DNA from 3 places in the Streptomyces sp. NPDC102462 genome. Region 2 is predicted to be linked to each of the others. Evidence: riboswitches for the same ligand, from Rfam matches in the RefSeq annotation. Region 2 holds a riboswitch; each other region holds the start of a gene.
What was found. A riboswitch is a leader RNA that binds a small molecule or an ion and turns the genes downstream of it on or off. The one in region 2 is predicted to bind thiamine pyrophosphate.
Positions count from the first base shown of each region.

Region 1: it holds a riboswitch for thiamine pyrophosphate, as region 2 does, so the genes downstream of both, thiC (phosphomethylpyrimidine synthase ThiC) here and ACIRFL_RS13655 (thiamine ABC transporter substrate binding subunit) in region 2, are expected to answer to the same signal.
Region 3: it holds a riboswitch for thiamine pyrophosphate, as region 2 does, so the genes downstream of both, thiO (glycine oxidase ThiO) here and ACIRFL_RS13655 (thiamine ABC transporter substrate binding subunit) in region 2, are expected to answer to the same signal.

Region 1 is NZ_JBIWKB010000003.1:152,943-160,335, forward strand. Features, by position in the region: gene ACIRFL_RS04355 (IclR family transcriptional regulator) at 74-934, shown strand; gene ACIRFL_RS04360 (SsgA family sporulation/cell division regulator) at 1,034-1,471, shown strand; gene ACIRFL_RS04365 (YibE/F family protein) at 1,588-3,018, opposite strand; TPP riboswitch at 3,099-3,276, shown strand; gene thiC (phosphomethylpyrimidine synthase ThiC) at 3,269-5,104, shown strand; gene ACIRFL_RS04375 (hypothetical protein) at 5,232-6,101, opposite strand; gene ACIRFL_RS04380 (metallophosphoesterase) at 6,283-7,359, opposite strand.
Region 2 is NZ_JBIWKB010000012.1:118,960-126,352, forward strand. Features, by position in the region: gene ACIRFL_RS13645 (phosphatidate cytidylyltransferase) at 1-1,048, shown strand, start outside; gene rlmN (23S rRNA (adenine(2503)-C(2))-methyltransferase RlmN) at 1,184-2,290, shown strand; TPP riboswitch at 2,333-2,440, shown strand; gene ACIRFL_RS13655 (thiamine ABC transporter substrate binding subunit) at 2,522-3,595, shown strand; gene ACIRFL_RS13660 (ABC transporter permease) at 3,703-5,340, shown strand; gene ACIRFL_RS13665 (ABC transporter ATP-binding protein) at 5,340-6,359, shown strand; gene ACIRFL_RS13670 (maleylpyruvate isomerase family mycothiol-dependent enzyme) at 6,385-7,182, shown strand; gene ACIRFL_RS13675 (LAETG motif-containing sortase-dependent surface protein) at 7,244-7,393, opposite strand, start outside.
Region 3 is NZ_JBIWKB010000009.1:169,235-176,627, reverse strand. Features, by position in the region: gene pknB (Stk1 family PASTA domain-containing Ser/Thr kinase) at 1-1,689, opposite strand, end outside; gene ACIRFL_RS11110 (thiazole synthase) at 2,084-2,878, opposite strand; gene thiS (sulfur carrier protein ThiS) at 2,882-3,082, opposite strand; gene thiO (glycine oxidase ThiO) at 3,079-4,242, opposite strand; TPP riboswitch at 4,240-4,351, opposite strand; gene ACIRFL_RS11095 (hypothetical protein) at 4,405-4,800, shown strand; gene ACIRFL_RS11090 (NAD(P)/FAD-dependent oxidoreductase) at 4,833-6,062, shown strand; gene ACIRFL_RS11085 (Rv2175c family DNA-binding protein) at 6,130-6,495, shown strand; gene thiE (thiamine phosphate synthase) at 7,316-7,393, shown strand, end outside.

The sequences.
Region 1 (7,393 bases), on a different contig from region 2:
CAGCCCCTCCGGGCGGTGCAGGCCCCACCCGGGTGCCCCCGCACGGGCTGCCCCTCGCGCTTCGGGAGTGACCTTGGCCACGGTTGACACCGCACCCACGGAGACGCCCGCGTCTCCCTTTCCGGCGCCCACCGCCGCGCCCCCCGTGCCGCGGCCGCCCGCCGCGGCCATCCCCGAGCAGCCGCACTCCGCGACCCTCATCGGATCCGTGCAGCGCGCGATGCGCCTGCTGGAGTGCGTCGCCGGGCACGAGTACGGAGCGCCCGCCAAGCAACTGGCCCGCGAGACCAAGCTGGCGCTCCCCACGGCGTACCACCTGCTGCGCACCCTCGTGCACGAGGGCTATCTGCGGCGCGAGAAGGGGCTGTTCTTCCTCGGTGACGCGGCCGTGCGGCTGAGTGGCAGCGGTGCGAAGCAGAAACGTCGCAGCACGGTGGCCGCCACGCTCGCTCGCTGGCGCGACTCCATCGGCGCCCCCGTGTACTACGCCGTGTACCGCGAGGGTGAGATCGACGTCGTGTGCGTCTCCGACACCCCGGGCAACCCGGCGGTCGAGGAGTGGGCCGACTTCCGCGAGACCGGGCACGCGCACGCGATCGGCCAGTGCCTGCTGTCCCAGTTGGACGACGCGGCGCGCCGCGACCACCTCGACCGCTACCCGGTGCAGTCCCTCACCCCGTACACCGTGCGTGACGACCACAGCCTGCTGCGGCGTCTGGAGCGGATGCGGCGGATGGAACCGGTGACGGAGCGGCAGGAGTACGCACTGGGCACGGTCTGCGCCGCCGTGCCGATCACGGTCGGTGCCACGGCGGCCACGATGGCCATCTCGATGCCCGCCCGCCAGGCCGACCGGCTGCTGCCCGCGGTGGAGCAGCTGCAGGCCGGGATCGGACGCCATCTTGGGGCGCTCGCGCTCTCTATCAGTATCTGAAAACTCACTCCTTGTGATCTGTCGCATACGTTCAGCAAGATGCCCTCAGCGGCAGTGGGGTCATTCGAGGCCGGTCGGCGTTACACGACGGGGTAGGCGATGCGCGAGTCCGTACAGGCAGAGGTCATGATGAGCTTTCTCGTGTCCGAGGAGCTCTCTTTCCGCATTCCGGTGGAGCTGCGGTACGAGACCTGTGATCCCTATGCCGTACGGCTGACCTTCCATCTGCCCGGGGACGCCCCGGTGACCTGGGCCTTCGGGCGGGAGCTGCTGGTCGACGGCGTGGGCAGGCCGTGCGGGGACGGGGATGTGCACATCGCGCCCAGCGATCCCGACGTTCTGGGTGAGGTGCTGATCCGGCTTCAGGTCGGCGGCGACCAGGCCGTGTTCCGCTCCTCGGCGCCACCGCTGGTGGCGTTCCTGGACCGTACGGACAAGCTGGTGCCGCTGGGCCAGGAGGGGGCGCTGGCCGACTTCGACGCCCATCTCGACGAGGCCCTGGACCGCATCCTGGCCGAGGAGCAGAGCGCCGGCTGAGGCGTCCTGCGCCGCCGCAGAGACCGCTTGAGCGTGCCGCACCGATTGTGCAGGAACGCTTCTTCTTGTCCGTTTGCGGCCTTCCGTCGGCTCCCCCGCGTCCGCCGCGCGGGACGTCACCGCTTGCGGCGCCTGCCCCGTCCGCCCCGCGCCACGGCGGGTTGCCCCGCCCCCGCGGGGCGCTCCGCCGCCCCCGCGGGCCGCTGCCCCGACCGGTCGGCCGACACCACCAGTGCCGCCAGCGCCGTGGTGACGGGCACCGACGCGACGAGGCCGATCGAGCCCACCAGGGTGCGGACGATCTCCTCCGCCACCAGTTCGCTGTTGGCGACCGTGCCGACACTGCTCTGCGCGATCGAGAAGAGCAGCAGCAGCGGCAGCGCCGCACCGGCATAGGCGAGGACGAGCGTGTTGACGACGGATGCGATGTGGTCGCGGCCGATGCGGATGCCCGCCCGGTACAGCCCGCGCCAGCCCATCGAGGGATTGGCCTCGTGCAGCTCCCAGACGGCCGACGTCTGGGTCACCGTCACATCGTCCAGGACGCCCAGTGAGCCGATGATGACGCCGGCCAGGAGCAGACCGCTCATGTCGATCGCCGGATACAGACCGTGGATGAGGCCGGTGTTGTCGTCCGTGTTGCCCGTCAGCGCGGCCCAGCCGATGAACCCCGAGCCGAGGACGCCGATCAGCAGGAGCGAGACCAGTGTGCCGAGCACCGCCACCGAGGTCCGGGCCGACAGCCCATGACAGGTGTACAGGGCGATCAGCATGATGGCGCTCGCTCCGACCACCGCCACGACCAGCGGGTTCGAGCCCTGGAGAATGGCGGGCAGGATGAAGAGGGTCAGCACCAGGAAGCTGATGGCCAGGGCGACCAGCGCCATCACGCCACGCATCCGGCCCACCACCACGACGGCGAGCGCGAAGATACCGGCGAGCAGCACCAGAGGGAACTTCCGGTTCACGTCGGTGACCGAGTACTGCAGGTCCTTCGGCGCCGACGGCTCGTATGCGACGACGACCTTCTCGCCCTGGTGCAACTGCCGTGACTGGTCCGGCTGGACGATCTCCGTGAACGTACGGCCCTCGTCCTTGCCGGTGTCGACCCGGATCGTGGCCTTCTTGCAGGTGCCGGTCGCCTGCTGCTGTGCGGAACTGCCCTCGGCGGTGGAGGTGTCACCGGTCGGAGTGTCCCCCGAGGCGTTCACCGACTTGCAGCTGACCGTGACGACCCGGGTGACCGTGGCCTGCTGCGTCTGCCGGTCGAAGCCCACCCCGGTGCGCTCGTGCGACGGGGCGCCACCGGGCCAGAGCACCACGAGGCCGACGACGACCGCCGCGGCGAACGGGATGAGGACGGCCGCGATGACCTTGCGCAGATGCTTGGACACGGGCGCCGCGGGGCCATGACCGTGACTGTGCGCGTGGCCGTGTCCGGGCCCGTGGCCGTCGCCGGAATCGTGGCCCTCGTGGCCGTGTCCGCCGTCCTGTGCCGAGCCGTGTCTGCGCTGCGGCCCGGACGGGGGGTGGGGGGACTGCTGCATCGTGGTCACCGACCGATCATCGCAAGAACGACAGGGGCCCTCTGTTCACCGCGCCCGAATTGACGCTAGCGTGGAGGCACCTTTGCACACGCGGGAGCTCGGAGCACCGGGCTGAGAGGGCGCTGACCTCCGTCTTCGCGATGTTTCACGTGGAACGAGTGATGTTTCACAGGAAGCACCGATGGACGGACACCGCTGCGTCGACCGCCGAACCTGTTACCGGGTAATGCCGGCGTAGGGAGTAGGTCTCATGACCAACAAGGACGTACGCACGCCTGCCTCCACACAGCATGCGGTGAACGGATCCGCCAACGGGTCCGAGGGCGCCGATGACACGGAGGCGGGGCGGTCCATCGGCTGGCACAAGGGGTATGTCGCGGGCTCGCGCCCCGATGTGCGGGTGCCGGTCCGTCAGGTGCACCTGACCAACGGGGAGTCGGTGACGCTCTACGACACCTCGGGCCCGTACACCGATCCGCTCGTCGAGACCGATGTCCGCAGGGGCCTGCCGCCGCTGCGCGAGAACTGGATCAACGCCCGTGGTGACACGGAGGAGTACGCGGGCCGCCCCGTCCGTCCCGAGGACGACGGGATCAAGCACACCTCGCCGCGCGGCGGTCTGCGCAACCTGGACGCGGTCTTCCCGGGCCGCCCGCGCCAGCCGCGCCGGGGCCGAGACGGCGGGGCGGTCACCCAACTCGCCTATGCGCGGCGGGGCGAGATCACTGCGGAGATGGAGTTCGTGGCGGTCAGAGAGAACGTTTCTCCCGAGGTGGTCCGCGAGGAGATCGCCGCCGGCCGGGCCGTGCTGCCCGCCAATGTCAACCACCCGGAGATCGAGCCGATGATCATCGGCAAACGGTTCCTGGTGAAGGTCAACGCCAACATCGGCAACTCCGCGGTGACGTCCTCCATCGAGGAGGAGGTCGAGAAGATGACCTGGGCGACCCGCTGGGGCGCCGACACGGTCATGGACCTGTCCACCGGGCGCAATATCCACACCACCCGCGAGTGGGTGCTGCGCAACTCCCCCGTGCCCATCGGCACGGTGCCGCTGTACCAGGCCCTGGAGAAGGTCGACGGCAGGGCCGAGGAACTGACCTGGGAGATCTACAAGGACACGGTCATCGAGCAGGCCGAGCAGGGTGTGGACTACATGACGGTCCACGCCGGGGTACGGCTGCCGTTCGTGCCGCTGACCGCGAACCGCAAGACCGGCATCGTCTCGCGCGGCGGATCGATCATGGCCGCCTGGTGCCTGGCGCACCACAAGGAGTCGTTCCTGTACGAGAACTTCGAGGAACTGTGCCAGATCCTCGCCGCCTACGACGTCACCTACTCGCTCGGCGACGGCCTGCGCCCCGGTTCGATCGCGGACGCCAACGACAAGGCGCAGTTCGCCGAGTTGCGCACGCTCGGGGAACTCAACCGGATCGCGAGGCGTTTCCATGTACAGACGATGATCGAGGGCCCGGGACACGTCCCGATGCACAAGATCAAGGAGAACATCGACCTTCAGCAGGAGATCTGCGATGAAGCTCCGTTCTATACGCTCGGCCCGCTGACGACGGACGTCGCTCCGGCCTACGACCACATCACCTCCGGCATCGGCGCGGCGATGATCGCCTGGTGGGGCACGGCGATGCTCTGCTACGTCACGCCCAAGGAGCACCTGGGTCTGCCCAACCGGGACGACGTCAAGACCGGCGTCATCACCTACAAGATCGCCGCCCATGCGGCCGACCTCGCCAAGGGGCACCCGGGTGCGCAGGAGTGGGACGACGCGCTGTCCGACGCCCGCTTCGAGTTCCGGTGGGAAGACCAGTTCAATCTCGCCCTGGACCCGGACACGGCACGGGAGTTCCACGACGAGACGCTTCCGGCGGAACCCGCCAAGACCGCCCATTTCTGCTCCATGTGCGGACCGAAGTTCTGCTCGATGAAGATCAGCCACAGCATCACGGAACGGTTCGGCGGTGACGCGGTCGACGGGGCCTCACCCGAGGACATCGCCGAGGGAATGCTCCAGAAGTCGAAGGAGTTCGCGGCCGGCGGCAATCGGGTGTACCTGCCGGTCGCCGACTGATCGCGGCGTCGTCCCGAACACCCGGGAACATGGCCGGAAAACGGTGTTCCCGGCGTCGGGGCGTCTGGGGAGTCGACGGGTTCGACCGGGTGCCCGGCTTGCGCCCCCGCGGGGGCGCAAGCCGGGATCACTCGGGCTGGTGGTCCGGGCCGCCGAAGTCCGGGCTCGTGTAGTCCGGGCTGCTGAAGCTCGGACGTGAGCCCGATGCGGAGCCGTCCTCGGGGCTGCTGAAGCCCGGGCGGCCGTAGCCGAGGCGCGGCATGCGGCTGGTCGGCGCAGGCGGGTGCGTGCGCAGGGTCGCCGTCGTGCCGGGTTCCGCCAGTGCGTCCCGCAGGAACGGCAGGATGCCCCGCTCCAGCAGGGCCTCCTGCCAGGCTTCCCGCGCCCGGACCAACTCGGTGTTCGCCGCCGCGTACGCCCCCACCTCCAGCGAGGGGCGGTTGCGCAGGGCGGTGAGCAGCAGGCCGACGGCGGCGACGAGGATCGCGGCCGCGGTCACCGCACCGAACACCCAGCCCGCGGTGAGCATGGTCTGGGCGAACGCCGGCTCGGGGTCGAGCATCTTCAGGACGTAGCCGACGAGCAGGAATATCGCCGCGGCGGTTCCGGCGAGGACGGGGGCCAGGACCGCGACGACGGCGATGGCGCCCGCGCCGGTGGTCTCGGCGGCCTCGCCCAGAGTGGTGGCGAGCCCCACCGCGCCCGAGCCCGGGTCCGTGGAACCGGACTCCCGGGTGGACGACGACGGGGTGGACGGCGCCGGCTGGCGCAGTTCCTCGCGGACCTTCACATAGTGCTGGTACTCGGTCGCCGCGGCCGCCGTGATGAGTGCGGAGGCGTTCAGCGCCATCGTGCGCAGCTGTTCGGAGTTCAGCCGCTGTCCCACAGCGGCGAGGTCAGGGCGGTGTGGTGCGGAGCGCAGCGCCTCATCGAGGATCCGCTCGTAGTCCTGGCGGTCCTCGTTCAGCAGGTGCTGCGGAACGCTGTTCATGTGCATCCCCCGATGCTCCGTAGGGCTTGGGGCTCGCACGCCGGCGAGCCGTCGGGCAGAAACGGAGGGGAGCCTGCTACGGATAAGCCGATGGTAGAGCCGTGACGGTGCGCGGTGACAGGGGGTTGCCGGAAATTGGCAGCCGGCCGGCGCGGACGTCGTGGCGGGGCGCCTGCCCCAAGAACCCTCAGATATCCAGGGGAAGTTGCTGGACCAGCAGCTTTCCGGCCATGGTCACGCCGCCGTCCATCGCGATGGCGAGCCCGTCGGCGTAGACGTGCGGTCCTTTGACCACCGGGCCGGCGCCCTCTTCGCCGTCCTCGGAGCCGACCTGCCCGAGCAGATAGGGAATCGGGCTGTGGCCGTGAACGATCCGGGTGCCGCCGTACGTATCGAGCAGCGAGCGGACGGCGTCGGCGCCGCCCTCGTCGCGGAAGGAGAAGCGTTTGGTGAACTTACGGAACAGGTCCCAGCACTCGTCCGCGTCATTGCGGATGAGGGTCTCGCGGACGGTGTCGTTGACGGCCTCGATCGAGTCGCCGTAGTCGAGGTAGGCGGTGGTGTCGGAGTGCACGAGCAGATAGCCGTCGACCTCCTCGACGGCGTCGAGGCGAGCCATCCACTGCAGATGGTGGTCCTGGAGCCGGTCCATGTCGGTCTTCTGGCCACCGTTGAGGAGCCAGGCGGCCTGGAAAGTGGCGGTGCCCGCGCCGGAGTTGACGGGGGTGTCGCCGAACCGCTTGGCGCCCAGCAGGAGCAGTTCGTGGTTGCCCATGAGGGCCTTGCAGTAGCCGCCGGCCGCGGCGGCCTCGGCGGACAGCCGCATCACGAGGTCGATGACGCCGATGCCGTCGGGGCCGCGGTCGGTGAAGTCGCCGAGGAACCAGAGCCGGGCGGTACCCGCGCACCAGTTGCCCGCGGTGTCGATCAGGCCCTTGTGCTGGAGGGCGGCGACCAGTTCGTCGAGGTACCCGTGCACATCGCCGACCACGAACAGCGCGCCGGGGCCGGCCGCCGGCTGCGCGGCGGGGGCGGGCGCGGGTTCGACGGGCGCCTGGGGCGCATCGCCGCGGGTGATGACGGGCAGGTCGCGTTCGGTGGGGGTGTAGCCCTCCGGGTAGCCCTCCTCGACGGGCGTGACGGTGCCGCCGGGGTGGGCGCTGGGGTCGTACGGACCGGTGTCGTTGACGTACGCGGGCACCCGGAAGTCGCGCAACGTCGCCGTCCGCTCCGCTTCGGGTCCCTGACCGGCCCCCTGAGTCATCCGACCCCTCCACCATCGCGCCGCATCTGCACCA
Region 2 (7,393 bases):
CCCCATGCCCATCGTCCCCGACGACGTACCCGCGCAGGGCGGAGACCAGGACCGGGACCGGGGGGCCGCTCGGCTGAGCGGCCCCCCGGCCCGCGACGAGACGTTCCGCAGCGGTGCGTACCACGACGGTGCGTACTACACCGAGACCCCGTCGGCGCAGCCCCACGGGGCGGCGCCGCAGAATCCGGAGCCCATGCCCGACGCACGACAGCCCGCTCCCGCACCGCAGAAGAAGAGTGCGGGCCGGGACCTGGGTGCCGCCATAGGCGTCGGCGTCGGGCTCGGTGTGGTCATCCTCGCGTCCCTGTTCATCGTCAAGGCCGTCTTCGTCGGCGTCATAGCGGTCGCCGTGGTGGTCGGGCTGTGGGAGCTGACCAACCGGCTACAGGAGCGCAAGGGCATCAGGGCACCCCTGGTCCCGCTGGCGCTCGGCGGCGCCGCGATGGTCGTCGCCGGTTATGTCCGGGGCGCCCAGGGCGCCTGGGTGGCCATGGCGCTGACCGCGCTCGCGGTCCTCGTGTGGCGCATGACGCAGCCGCCTGAGGGCTATCTCAGAGACGTCACGGCGGGCGTCTTCGCGGCCTTCTACGTGCCGTTCCTCGCCACGTTCGTGGCAATGATGCTGGACGCCGACGACGGTCCGCGCCGCGTCCTGACCTTCCTGATCCTCACCGTCGTCAGCGACACCGGCGCGTACGCGGTCGGCTGGCGCTTCGGCAGTCACAAGCTCGCCCCGCGGATCAGCCCCGGCAAGACCCGCGAAGGGCTGCTCGGCGCGGTGCTGTTCGCGATGGTCGCCGGCGCCCTGTGCATGCAGTTGCTGATCGACGGCGGCGCCTGGTGGCAGGGACTGCTCCTCGGCCTCGCGGTCGCGGCCAGCGCCACCCTCGGCGACCTCGGCGAGTCCATGATCAAGCGGGACCTGGGCATCAAGGACATGGGGACGCTGCTTCCCGGTCACGGCGGCATCATGGACCGCCTCGACTCGCTGCTGCCGACGGCGCCCGTGGTGTGGCTGCTGATGGTCCTGTTCGTCGGCTCCACGTGAACCTCCGCTGCCGGGGCGGTGACGGGTCGTCGTCCGTCCGCGCAGTCCCCTGCCCCCCTTCCGGGGCCGGGCACTGCGCGTCCCCCGGCACCACCGAAGTGGTCACCGGCCCACTCGTGCGACACTGGTCGAGCCATGCCTAAGCCCGGAGAACTCACCTTTGTCGCCCCGCGCGGTGCTCAGCGGCCGCCGCGGCATCTTGCCGATCTGTCGCCCGCCGAACGCAAGGAGGCGGTCGCCGCGATCGGTGAGAAGCCGTTCCGGGCGAAGCAGCTCGCGCAGCACTACTTCGCGCGGTACACGCACGACCCGGAGCAGTGGACCGACATCCCGGCCGCCTCGCGGGCCCGGCTGCGCGAGGCGCTGTTCCCCGAGCTGATGACGGTCGTACGGCATCTGTCGACCGACCAGGGCACCACCCGCAAGACCCTGTGGCGGCTGTTCGACGGGACGCTCGTCGAGTCGGTGCTCATGCGCTACCCGGACCGGGTGACCATGTGCATCAGCTCGCAGGCGGGCTGCGGGATGAACTGCCCGTTCTGCGCCACCGGGCAGGCCGGGCTGGACCGGAACCTGTCGACCGCCGAGATCGTGCACCAGATCGTGGACGGCATGCGTTCGCTCAGGGACGGCGAGGTGCCGGGCGGCCCCGCCCGGCTGTCCAACATCGTCTTCATGGGCATGGGCGAGCCGCTCGCCAACTACAAGCGGGTCGTGGGCGCCATCCGGGCCCTCACCGATCCCGAGCCGGACGGGCTCGGGCTGTCCCAGCGCGGCATCACCGTCTCCACCGTCGGACTCGTCCCGGCCATCCACCGGTTCGCCGACGAGGGCTTCAAGTGCCGCCTCGCCATCTCCCTGCACGCGCCCGACGACGAGCTGCGCGACACCCTCGTGCCCGTCAACACGCGGTGGAAGGTGCGCGAGGTGCTGGACGCCGGCTTCGAGTACGCCGCGCGGTCCGGGCGCCGGCTGTCCATCGAGTACGCGCTGATCCGGGACATCAACGACCAGGCGTGGCGCGGCGACCGGCTCGGCCGGCTGCTCAAGGGCAGGCCCGTGCACGTCAATCTGATCCCGCTCAATCCGACGCCGGGCTCCAAGTGGACCGCGTCCAGGCCCGAGGACGAGAAGGCCTTCGTGGCGGCCATCGAGGCGCACGGGGTGCCGGTGACCGTCCGGGACACCCGCGGTCAGGAGATCGACGGCGCCTGCGGTCAGCTGGCTGCCACCGAGCGGTAGCCGGACGGTAGTCTGAGGGCGTCCATTACGTCATACCTTCATAATTTCCGACAGGGGAGCGCCACAGCGCTGAGAGTGCGGCACACGGGCCGCAGACCCTCCGAACCTCGCCCAGGTCATTCTGGGTAGGGAGATCGGTCCTCACTCAAGCTGTTGCGCCCTGCCCGGACATCCCTCGCGAAGTCCGGGCAGGGCCGCGTCTCTTCCTGGTCAACCCCAGGAGGAATCCAGTTGCACACCAAGACCCTGGTGGCCGCCGCGGCCGGGCTCGCACTGGTCACACTGTCCGCGTGCGGGTCCAGCGACGACGGGGCCGCCGCGGACTCCAAGACCGTCACCCTTGTCAGCCACGACTCATGGGCCGTCTCGAAGAACGTCCTCAAGGATTTCGAGCAGCGGTCGGGCTACACCGTCAAGGTCCTCAAGGACGGCGACGCCGGACAGGCCGTCAACAAGGCGATCCTGACCAAGGACAACCCGCAGGGCGACGTCTTCTTCGGCGTCGACAACACCCTGCTGTCGCGGGCCCTGGACAACGGGCTGTTCCAGCCGTACGAGGCCCGGGGCTTGGACGGGCTGCGGCCCGAGTTCCGGTCCGGCACGTCCGGGCACCGGGTGACCCCCATCGACACCGGCGACATCTGCGTCAACTACGACAAGGCCTACTTCGACCGGCACGGGCTGACCCCGCCGCAGACCTTCGACGACCTGGTCGAACCCGCGTACAAGAACCTCCTCGTCACCGAGAACGCCGCCACCTCCTCGCCCGGCCTCGGCTTTCTGCTGGGCACCGCCGCCCGGTACGGCGACGGGGGCTGGCCGGAGTACTGGAAGAAGCTCAAGGCCAACGGCGTCAAGGTGGTGGACGGCTGGGAGCAGGCCTACGACGAGGAGTTCTCCGGTTCGGCCGGCGGCCGTAAGGCGGGCGGCGACCGGCCGCTCGTCGTGTCCTACGCCTCCTCGCCGCCCGCCGAGGTCGTCTACGCCGACCCGAAGCCGGCCACCGCGCCCACCGGAGTGGCCGCCGGCACCTGCTTCCGGCAGACCGAGTACGCCGGACTGCTCACCGGCGCCCGCAACAGCGCGGGCGGCAAGGCCCTCCTCGACTTCCTGATCAGCAAGGAGTTCCAGGAGGACATGCCGCTCAACATGTACGTCTATCCGGTCCGCGCGGACGCGAAGGTGCCGCAGGAGTTCGTGAAGTACGGCCCGCAGGCCAAGGATCCCCAGACTCTGGCGCCCGACCGGATCGCCGCCAACCGTGACCAGTGGGTCAAGTCGTGGACCTCGCTCGTACTGAAGTAGCCGAAGCCACGGAGGCGGCCGAGACGGACCGGGAGACCGGGACCGCGGGAGCGGCCGGTGCGGGCATGGACGGGCGGCGTGCGGGGAGCGTGGCGCGGCTCGCGCTGATGGCCGGGCCGGTCGCGTTCTTCGCCGTCTTCTTCGCCTGGCCGGTGGCCGCCATCGTCGCCCGCGGGCTGAAGCCGGACGGTGCCTGGCAGTTGGGGCGGATCACGGACGTCGTGACCCGCTCCGACATCCGGCACGTGCTGTGGTTCACCACCTGGCAGGCGCTTGCCTCCACGGCGCTCACCCTGCTGGTGGCGCTGCCCGGCGCGTATGTCTTCGCGCGCCTCGACTTCCCCGGCAAGCGGCTGCTGCGGGCCGTGGTCACCGTGCCGTTCGTGCTGCCGACCGTCGTGGTCGGCACGGCCTTCCTCGCCCTCGTCGGGCGCGGCGGGCTCCTCGACGACCTGTGGGGCGTACGGCTGGACACCACGGTGTGGGCGATCCTGCTCGCGCATGTCTTCTTCAACTACGCCGTCGTCGTCCGCACCGTCGGCGGCCTGTGGTCCGGGCTGGACCCGCGCCAGGAGGAGGCCGCGCGGATGCTGGGTGCCGGGCCGCTGACCGCCTGGCGCAAGGTGACCCTGCCGGCGCTTGCCCCGGCGGTGGCCGCCGCCGCGCTGATGGTGTTCCTGTTCACCTTCACCTCCTTCGGCGTGGTGCAGATCCTCGGCGGCCCCACCTTCGCCACGCTCGAAGTGGAGATCTACCGGCAGACGTCCCAGATCTTCGACCTGTCAACGGCCGCGGTCCTCACCCTCGTCCAGTTCGCGGCGGTGGGCGCGGTCCTCGCCGTGCACGCCTGGACGGTACGGCGGCGGGAGACCGCGCTGCGCCTGGTCGACGCCTCGCTGACGGCGCGCCGGCCGCGCGGGGCGGGGCAGTGGGCGCTGCTCGCCGGGGTCCTCGTCACCGTCACGGCGCTCGTCCTGCTGCCGCTCGCGGTGCTGGTGCAGCGCTCCCTCGACGCCCCCGGGCTGCGCTACTACCGGGCCCTGACCCACGAGGACGGCGGCACGTTCCTGGTGGCGCCGATCGCGGCGGTCGGCAACTCCCTGCGGTACGCGGTCGTCGCCACCGCCATCGCGGTGCTGATCGGCGCCCTGGCCGCCGCCGCGCTGTCCCGGCTCCCCCCTTCCCGGCGTCGCCAGACCGGGGGCGTCCCCGTCGCGGACCGGATCGTCCGGGGCTTCGACGCGCTGCTGATGCTGCCGCTCGGCGTCTCGGCCGTGACCGTCGGCTTCGGATTCCTGATCGCCCTCGACGAACCGCCGCTGGATCTGCGGCAGTCCTGGATCCTCGTCCCGCTCGCGCAGGCACTGGTCGGCGTGCCCTTCGTGGTGCGCACGATGCTGCCGGTGCTGCGGGCCGTCGACGGGCGGCTGCGGGAGGCGGCGGCCGTGCTCGGGGCGTCGCCCTGGCGGGTGTGGCGGGAGGTCGATCTGCCGCTGGTGCGGCGGGCGCTGCTGGTCGCGGCCGGGTTCGCGTTCGCCGTGTCGCTCGGGGAGTTCGGCGCGACCGTGTTCATCGCCCGGCCCGACAGCCCCACGCTGCCGGTCGCCGTGGCCCGGCTGCTCGGCCGGCCCGGAGACCTCAACTACGGTCAGGCGATGGCCCTTTCCACGATTCTGATGGTGGTGTGCGCGGCGGCGCTGCTGGGGCTCGAACGGCTCCGCCCGCACCGGAGCGGGGAGTTCTGATGCTGCTGAGCCTCATGTCCGCGACCGTCCGCCTCGGCGGGCGGACCGTGCTCGACGCCGTGGACCTGGAGGTGGCGGAGCACGAGATCGTGTGTGTGCTCGGGCCCAGCGGCAGCGGCAAGTCGACGCTGCTCCGGGCGGTGGCCGGGCTGCAACCCCTGGACTCCGGGCGGGTGGTGCTCGACGGGCGGGACCAGACGGGCGTGCCCGCGCACCGGCGCGAGGTCGGCCTGATGTTCCAGGACCACCAGCTGTTCCCGCAGCGGGACGTGGGCGGCAATGTGGCGTTCGGGCTGCGGATGCGCGGCGCGTCGAAGGAGCGGCAGCACTCCGGCGTACGGGAGTTGCTGGAACTGGTCGGGCTGCCGGGTGCCGCCCGGCGGGCCGTGGACCGGCTCTCCGGGGGCGAGCAGCAGCGGGTGGCGCTGGCCCGGGCCCTGGCGCCGGGGCCGCGGCTGCTGATGCTGGACGAGCCGCTCGGCCAGCTGGACCGCTCGCTGCGGGAGCGGCTGGTGGTGGAACTGCGGGAGCTTTTCGGCCGGTTGGGCACCACCGTGCTCGCCGTCACACACGACCAGGGGGAGGCATTCGCGCTCGCCGACCGGGTGGTGGTGATGCGCGACGGCCGGATCGCCCAGTCCGGTACGCCCCTTGAGGTGTGGCAGCGGCCCGCGGACGAGTTCGTGGCCCGCTTCCTCGGCTTCGAGAACATCGTCGGCGCACAGGTCACCGGCGCCGTGGCGGTCACCCCGTGGGGGAAGCTGCCGGTGCCCGAGCCCGCTCCGCAGGGCCGGCGCACCCTGCTGGTGCGGCCCGCCGGTGTGCGGCTCGGACCGGCGGACGAGGGGCTGCGCTGCACGGTGACCGCCCGCACCTTCAGGGGCACCCATGTCGCCGTCCACCTCAAGCCGGCGGACGGGCCACGCCTGGAGGCGGCGTGCGCGCTGCGGTCGGCCCCGGAGACCGGGACCGAGGTCGGGGTGGTCTTCGATGTGGCGGAAACAGTCGTGCTGGACTGAGGGCCGTGCGCCTAGGGTGAGTGCCATGGCCCGTCTTGCCCATGACCGTTACGTCGACGAGATCGCCCAGCAGGTCGCCCAGGTGCGCAACGTGGTGACCTCCGGCGCCGATCTGTCCGCGCCCGTGCCGACCTGCCCGGACTGGCGCCTTGAGGAGCTGGTGTGCCACCTCGGCGGCGCCCTGCGCTGGATCGCCGCGCTCGTCGGCGGCCGGGCCCAGGAGAGGGTTCCGGACGCCGCGGTCCCGGAGTTCGCGGGTCCGGGGCCGGGCAGCGCCCCCGCCGTCCTGGACGCGTGGTTCGCGGACAGCGGCCGGCTGGCGGTGGACGCGTTGCGCGAGGCCGGACCCGACACCGAGGTGTGGGCCTGGGCCGGTGACCGTTCCTCGGGCTTCTGGGCCCGCCGGATGGCACACGAGATCACCGTGCACCGCGCGGACGCCACCCTGGCGGCCAAACTGCCCTACGAGGTCGCGCCGGACATCGCCGCCGACGCGATCGACGAGGGGCTGGAACTGGTGGAGTGGGCGCAGCGCAACAACGCGCACGATCCGGCGCGCGAGATGCGCGGCCCGGTCCGGAGCATCCATCTGCACGCCACCGACGCCCCGCCCGGGCTCGATGCCGAATGGCTGATCCGGCTCGATGAGAACGGCGTGCGGCACAGCCGCGGCCATGCCCGGGCGACGGTGGCCCTGCGCGGCCCGCTGACCTCGGTGCTGCTCGCTTCCTACCGCCGACTGCCGCTGGACAGCCCGGAGTTGGAGATCGCGGGCGAGCGGGCGGTGCTGGAGTTCTGGCTGGAGCGTACGGCGTTCGGCTGAGCGGCCGTGGCCCGCCCCCGCAGTGCGGGGACGGGCCACGGCGGCATGCCGAACCGGGGTGTCAGCGACCGCTGTTCGCCCCGCGGCGGCGCATGCCGAAGAACACCGCGCCACCGCCGACGACGACGAAGGCTCCGGCCAGACCGGCGATCAGACCGGTGTTGGAGTTCGCACCCGTCTCGGCGAGGTTCGAGTCACCGGCCGCCGGGGA
Region 3 (7,393 bases), on a different contig from region 2:
GCTGTCGCCGGCCGGGGTCTGCCGGGCGACCTCGCCCTTGTCGAACTCGGAGTTCACCTGCTCCGCGGAGACCTCCACCTTGAGCCCGGCGTCCTCCAGCTCCGTCCGCGCGCTGTCCAGGTCCTCACCGGTGACGTCCGGCACGTCGATCGGGCTGCCCTTGCTGACGGTGAGCGCGATCGCCGACCCCGCGTGCCGCTCGGTGCCGGCCGCCGGATCGGTGCCGATCACCGCGTCCTTCGGCACGCTGTCGCTGAACGCGCGCGTGACCATGCCGGGCTCCAGCCCGCCCTTCCTGAGCAGCGCCTTCGCGTCGGCCAGCCCGCGGCCCGCCAGATCGGGCACCTTCACGGTCTCCGGGCCGTCGGAGACGGTCAGCGTCACCGAGTCGTTGTTGCGGATGCGGGCGCCGGCCTCCGGGTCGGTACTGATGACCGTGCCGCGCCGCACCGTGTCGCTGTAGGCGTGCTCGACCCGCTTGACGTCGAGCCCGGCCTCCTTGAGCCGTTCCCGCGCCTGCGCCTCGGTCTTCGACAGCAGCGGCGGCACCTTCGTGAACTGCCCGGAGTTGATGTACCAGACGCCGGCCCCGACGCCGAAGACCACCAGCACGGCGACGACCAGCGTGACCAGTCCCCGCCCGGGCCGTACGGACCGCCGCCGAGGCGGCACGGCCGGGGACTCGAACCGGGCCGTCCGGTTGTCGCCCGCGCCGGGATCGTCGTCCTCGTTGACGGGCAGCAGCCGGGGCACCGTCAGCGAACGCGGAATCACGCTCGTACGGTCCTCGGCGATGTCGTGCTCCGCGGTGAGCGCCTGGGGCGGCACCGCGTCCAGCTGCTCGTCGCTGAGCGCCGCGCGGCACTCCCGCACCTGGGCCAGCAGCGCCACGGCGTCATGCGGCCGGACCGCCGCCGTGCGGGCGGTGGCCGAGGCGACCAGCTCGTCCAGCTCGTACGGCAGCCCCGGCACGGCGGCCGAGGGCGGCGGCACGTCCTCGTGGAGGTGCTTGTAGAGCACCACCGCCGGGGAGTCACCCTCATGCGGCTTTGCCCCGGTCAGCATCTCGTACAGGACCACGCCGCACGCGTACACGTCGACACGGGGGTCCGCGGTGCCGTTCTCGATCTGCTCCGGCGCGAGATACGCCACGGTCCCCAGCACGGCCCCCGTCGTACTGGTCACCGTGTCCACCGACCGCACAAGGCCGAAGTCCGCGACCTTGACCCGCCCGTCGTCGCCTATGAGCACGTTCTCGGGCTTCATGTCCCGGTGCACGAACCCGGCGCGGTGTGCGGCGCCGAGCGCGGCCAGCACCGGCTCCAGGATGTCCAGCGCGGCCCGCGGCTGGAGCGCGCCCCGCTCCCGCAGCACGTCGCGCAGGGTGCAGCCGGCGACGTACTCCATGGCCAGGTAGACATACGACCCGTCCGCGCCCTGGTCGAACACCTGGACGACGTTGGGGTGGGCGAGCCGGGCGACCGACTTCGCCTCCCGGATGAACCGCTCCACGAACGACCCGTCGGCCGCCAGCGCCGGATGCATCACCTTGAGGGCGAGGATGCGGTCGAGGCGGGTGTCCAGGGCCCGGTAGACCGTGGCCATCCCGCCGACCGCGATCCGCGCCTCGACGCGATAACGTCCGTCGAGCACCTGCCCGACGAGAGGGTCCTGAAGGGTCGTATCCACGCTGGTGAGTTTACGATCCGGGACCGACAGCGCCCCTGGTTCCACCGTCGCAACAGCACGACTACAACCAACCTGTGACGCACCCCACCCCCACCCGCACCCGCTGACGGCGCTCGGCCCCCACCCGAGACGCCAACCACTCGGCCGGACCCGCCACCCCCCACCCGCACCCGCTGACGGCGCTCGGCCCCCACCCGAGACGCCAACCACTCGGCCGGACCCGCCACCCCCCACCCGCACCCGCCGACGGCGCTCGGCCCCCACAGGAAACGTCCACCACTCGGCCGACAGCAAACGGGCGGTGCGCGGGTGGGAGAACACCCACCCGCACCCCCACCCACCCGCACCCGCCGACGCTCCCGCACCCCCACAAGGACCGGCGCCCGCCCCACGCTCAGAACGCAGGCCGCTCCGGGTCGAGCACGGCCAAGCCCTCCGCAGGAGACGACGCCGTGGCGAAATGCCGCCGCGGAATCCGCCCCGCCAGCCGCGCCAGCCGCCCCGCGTCCACCGCGTGCCGCATGGCGGCAGCCATCCGCTCCGGTTGCTGCGCCCGGGTGACGGCCGACGCCAGCATCACCCCCGCGCACCCGAGTTCCATCGCCAGCGCCACATCGGACGCCGTACCGGCTCCCGCGTCCAGAATCACCGGCACACGCGCGTGCTCCACGATCAGCTGGAAGTTGTGCGGGTTGCGGATCCCGAGCCCCGAACCGATCGGCGAGCCGAGCGGCATCACCGCCGCGCACCCCACGTCCTCCAGCTTCCGCGCCAGCACGGGGTCGTCGTTCGTGTACGGCAGCACCGTGAACCCGTCGTCGACCAGGGTCTCCGCCGCGTCCAGCAACTCGATCGGATCCGGCAGCAGCGTCCGCTCGTCGGCGATCACCTCCAGCTTCACCAGATCGCTGCCGAGCGCTTCCCGGGCCAGCCGCGCGGTCAGCACCGCCTCGCCCGCGGTGAAGCAGCCCGCGGTGTTCGGCAGCACCCGGATGCCGAGCCGCTGCAGCACCGACAGCACGGAGCCGTGCACACCGGGGTCGACCCGCCGCATCGCCACGGTCGTCAGCTCCGTGCCGGAGGCGACCAGCGCACGCTCCAGCACATCGAGGCTGGGCGCACCGCCCGTACCCATGATCAGCCGGGACGTGAAGGACGTACCGCCGAGGACGAAGGGATCGTCGGCCATGGCTCAGCCTCCTTGGACGGCGGTGAGGACTTCGACGCGGTCGCCCTCGCTGAGGGCGGTGGACGGCCACTGGGCGCGCGGGACGACGGTTTCGTTGAGGGCCGCGGCCACCCCGCCGGGCGCGCTGGTGAGGGTCTGGACGACGGTGTCGAGGGCCGTGCCGGGCGCGAACTCCCGGCGCTCCCCGTTGACAGAGATGATCATGCGGGCTGCTCCGTGCGGGCGGCGGCGCCGAAGCGCTCGGGCGTGAAAGGACGGGCCACCTCGGGGAGGTCCCCGGTGGCCAGGGCGTGCGCCATGACGTCCCCGGTGACCGGGGTGAGCAGCACGCCGTTGCGATGGTGCCCGGTGGCCGCGAACAGCCCGTCGAGCGCGGTCGGGCCGAGCAGCGGCGCGTTGTCCGGCGATCCGGGCCGCAGCCCGGCCCGGGTCTCGGTCAGCGGCAGCTCGGTGATCCCCGGCACCAGCTCGTGCGCGTCCCGCAGTAGCTCGTACACGCCGCCCGCGGTCACCGTCGTGTCCCAGCCCAGCTCCTCGCTGGTCGCCCCGACGACCAGTTCGCCGTTCTCCCGCGGCACCAGGTACACCTGGCTGCCGCGCACCACGGCCCGCACGGTGCGGCTCAGGAACGGCGCGTACCGCTTCGGCACGGTCAGCCGCAGCACCTGCCCCTTCACCGGCCGCACCGGCGGCAGCACGTCCCGCGGCAGGCCCGCCAGCCGTCCGCTCAGGCTGCCGGCCGCGAGCACCACCCGATCCGCGCCCAGTTCCGTGCCGTCCCCGGTGGTCACCCCGACGGCCCGGTCCCGGCGCACCGTGCAGCGCTCCGCCCACGCCCGGTGCAGGACCACGCCCGCCCGTTCGCACGCCGCGAGCAGCGCGGCGGCCAGCCGGCGCGGGTCGATCTGGTGGTCGGCGTCCACCCGCAGCCCGCCCCGCACGCCGGGCGCGAGCATCGGCTCCAGGCGGCGGCACTCCCGGCCGGACAGCCACTCGGACTCCAGCCCGGAGCGCTGCTGCAACGCGTGCAGATCGCGCAGGTACGCCCGGTCGTCGGCGTCCAGCGCGACGGCGAGGGTGCCGCACCGGCGGTAGCCGAGGTCCAGGCCGGTCAGCTCGGTCAGCTCTGCCGTGAAGTCCGGGTAGCGGCGGGCCGAGGCCAGGTTCAGGCCGAGCAGCGTCTGCTCGCCGTGGTGCAGTTCGGTGACCGCGGCCAGCATCCCGGCCGCGACCTGCGCGGCCCCGCCGCCCGGCTCGGGGTCCACGACGGCCGTGGTGAACCCGCGCTGCGCGGCCCGCCAGGCCGTGACCAGGCCGATGATTCCGCCCCCGATGACGAGAACGTCCGACGTACGTGACGACATGGGCGTCCAGCCCCTCCCTTCGCCGGCATGACCCGGATCAGGTTCGTACGGTCGGAGGCCGCCAGCCTCCCTCTCAGCCCGGTGCGTCCGGGCTCCCGCGAGTGCTTGTACGGTGGCCACCCTAGCCCGCCACCGCCCGCCTCAGTAAGGGAGCCTCCGTTCATGGCCCGCTCGCTCGACGGTCTCGTCCTCGCCCCCGTCACGGACCAGGCCCCAGGTCAGGTGGGTACCGGCACCCGGTTCACGTACCACGAGAAGGACGGCGAGATCTGGGCCGAGTACGCCGGCGGTGACATCGTGCGCGGGTATCTCGTCGGCACCCGCCGCGGCGACCGGCTGGACTTCCGGTACGTCCAGCTCAAGCACGACGGCGGCACGTCCTGTGGGCACTGCGTGTCGACCGTCGGCGAGCTGCCCGACGGCCGGGTGCGGCTCACGGAGACGTGGGAGTGGGAATCGCAGGCCGGCAGCGGGACGAGCGTCGTCGAGCAGGTCGCGCGGACCCCGGCGGTCACCGGTGATCCTGTTGTGCAACAGGTCACCCAGCACGCCCCCTGACTGACAAATTGTCAGGTGACTATGGTGATCACGTGAGCCAGCAGACGCAGCAACCCAGCCCGGCACCGGGGCGGCGCGTGGTCGTCGTCGGCGCGGGCATGGCCGGGGTGCAGACCGCGGTCGCCCTGCGGGAACAGGGCCACCGGGGCACGATCACCCTGGTCGGCGCCGAACCCCACCGGCCCTACGACCGGCCGCCGCTGTCCAAGGCCGTACTGCTCGGCAAGGCCGAGGGCTCCGCCTTCGAGGTCGACTTCACGGCACTCGGTATCGATCTCCGACTGGGCCGCGAGGCGACCGGCGTACGCCCCGGCGAGCACGAGCTGGACACCGCCGCCGGACCCGTGCCGTACGACGTCCTGGTCCTCGCCACCGGCGCCGAACCGATGCGGCTGCCCGGCGCCGAGGGTGTCCCCGGTGTGCATCTGCTGCGCACCCTGGACGACGCCCAACGGCTGCGGCCCGTGCTCGCCCGGCAGCACGACATCGTGGTCGTCGGCGCGGGCTGGATCGGCGCCGAGTTCGCCACGGCGGCCCGCGAGGCGGGCTGCGCGGTCACGGTGGTCGAGGCCGCCGACCGCCCGCTCGCGGGCGCCCTCCCGGCCGAGGTCGCGGCGCCGATGACCGGCTGGTACGCGGACAGCGGCACCGAACTGCGCACCAACGCGCGCGTGGCGAGCGTCGAGCCCGGCGCGGTGCTGCTCGCCGACGGCTCGCGGCTGCCCGCGGGCGCCGTGGTCGTCGGCATCGGCGCGCGCCCCGCCACCGGGTGGCTGGCCGGCTCCGGCATCGAACTGGGCGCCCACCGGGAGGTCGTGGCCGACGCGTACCTGCGCACCTCCGCGCCGGACGTGTACGCGGTCGGCGACTGCGCCTCCTTCCCCTCCGCCCGCTACGGCGAGCGGCTGCTCGTGCACCACTGGGACAACGCCCTCCAGGGGCCGCGCACGGTCGCCGCGAACATCATCGGCGAGGCCCCGGCGGTCTACGACCCGGTGCCGTACTTCTGGTCCGAGCAGTTCGGCCGCTTCGTGCAGTACGTCGGCCATCACCCCGCGGCCGACACGCTGCTGTGGCGCGGGGACCCCACGGGGCCCGCCTGGACCGTCTGCTGGCTGCGTGCGAACCGGCTGGTCGCTCTGCTGGCCGTGGGCCGTCCGCGTGACCTGGCGCAGGGGCGGCGGCTGATCGAGGCGGGCACGCCGATGGCTCCGGAGCTGCTCGCGGACCCGGCGCGGCCCCTCAAGGAGGCCACCGCGTGACGCGCGGACACCCCAGGTCGGACCGTCCCGGCTTCCGACTGTCAGTCCCAGATGGCAGGCTGGTTCCGTGACCGAGATTGACGCAAAGATCGATGCTCTCGTCCCCGCCTGGCTCACCCTGCCCGACATCGCCGAACAGCTCGGCGTCGAGGTGACACGTGTGCGGCAGCTGGTCAAGGAGGGCCAGCTCATCGCCGTACGCCGTGGCGAGAACCGCGCGCTGCACGTTCCCGCCGCCTTCATCGACGGGGACAAGGTCGTCAAGGGCCTGTCCGGGACCCTGACGCTGCTGCGGGACGACGGCTTCACGGTCGAAGAGATGCTGGAGTGGCTGTTCACCCCCGACCCCACCCTGCCCGGCACCCCGGCGCAGGCCCTCAGCGAGAACCGCGGCACGGAGGTGAAACGCCGAGCCCAGGCCCTCGCCGTCTGACCCCACGACCCCCTGCGGGGCTTCAACCGCGGGCCCACTGCGCCCGGACCCGCTCCCCGGCGCAGCCGCTTCCCTGCGGGGCCGCGGCTGCGCCGTGGCCGGGGGTGGTCTCCGGTGGGGCTCGTGCCGCGGGTGTGCCGTGGGCCGGGGCCGCCCCCGGCGGGGCTTCGGCCGTGGGGGCGCCGCGGCCGGCCGTGCGCACACGTCTGCCCCGGACCCGCAAGGCAAGAGACGCCGCCAGGTCGGTGGCTGTGGGTACTCGAACCCGTGGGCCAGGTGGAGCTGGTCCAGTGACGGAGCAGTAGGCTCGGCCGGGCCGGGGATGGCCCCGGTCCGCCCCCGGCCAGAGCGCACCGACAGCCCAGGCGCCGCCGGGCACCGCCCCAGTCACAGCACACCCACGGCCCAGGACCCCGCCAGGGACCGCAGCGCGCCCACAGGCGAAGCTGCCGCGGGGGAGTGAACCCGCGGCCGAAGCCCCACCAGGAAGCGGACCCGGGCCACAACGTACCCGCGGCCGAAACCCCTCCGGGAAACCACCCCCCAGCCACAGCACACCCGCAGCCGAGAACCCCCGTCGGGACCCGCCCCAGTCACAGCACCCGCGGCCGAAGTCCAGCCGGAGAACGGCCCCGGCCAGAGCGCACCCGCAGCCGAGAACCCCACCGGGCCCCCGGGGCGTGGCTCGTGGGTTCCTTCGGGTCTGCCCGCATGGCACCGCCAATACCTGTGGCACCGTTAGCCGCGTGGGCCACAGCTGCACCGAGGCCACGGCGGACCAACCGACACCCATCGCACCGTACTCAGGGGGACGCACCGTATGTCTGATTCCGTGAGCGACGGCTACACCGCCGCGCGTGTGGCGCTTGCCGGGGCGCGGCTTTACCTGTGCACGGAC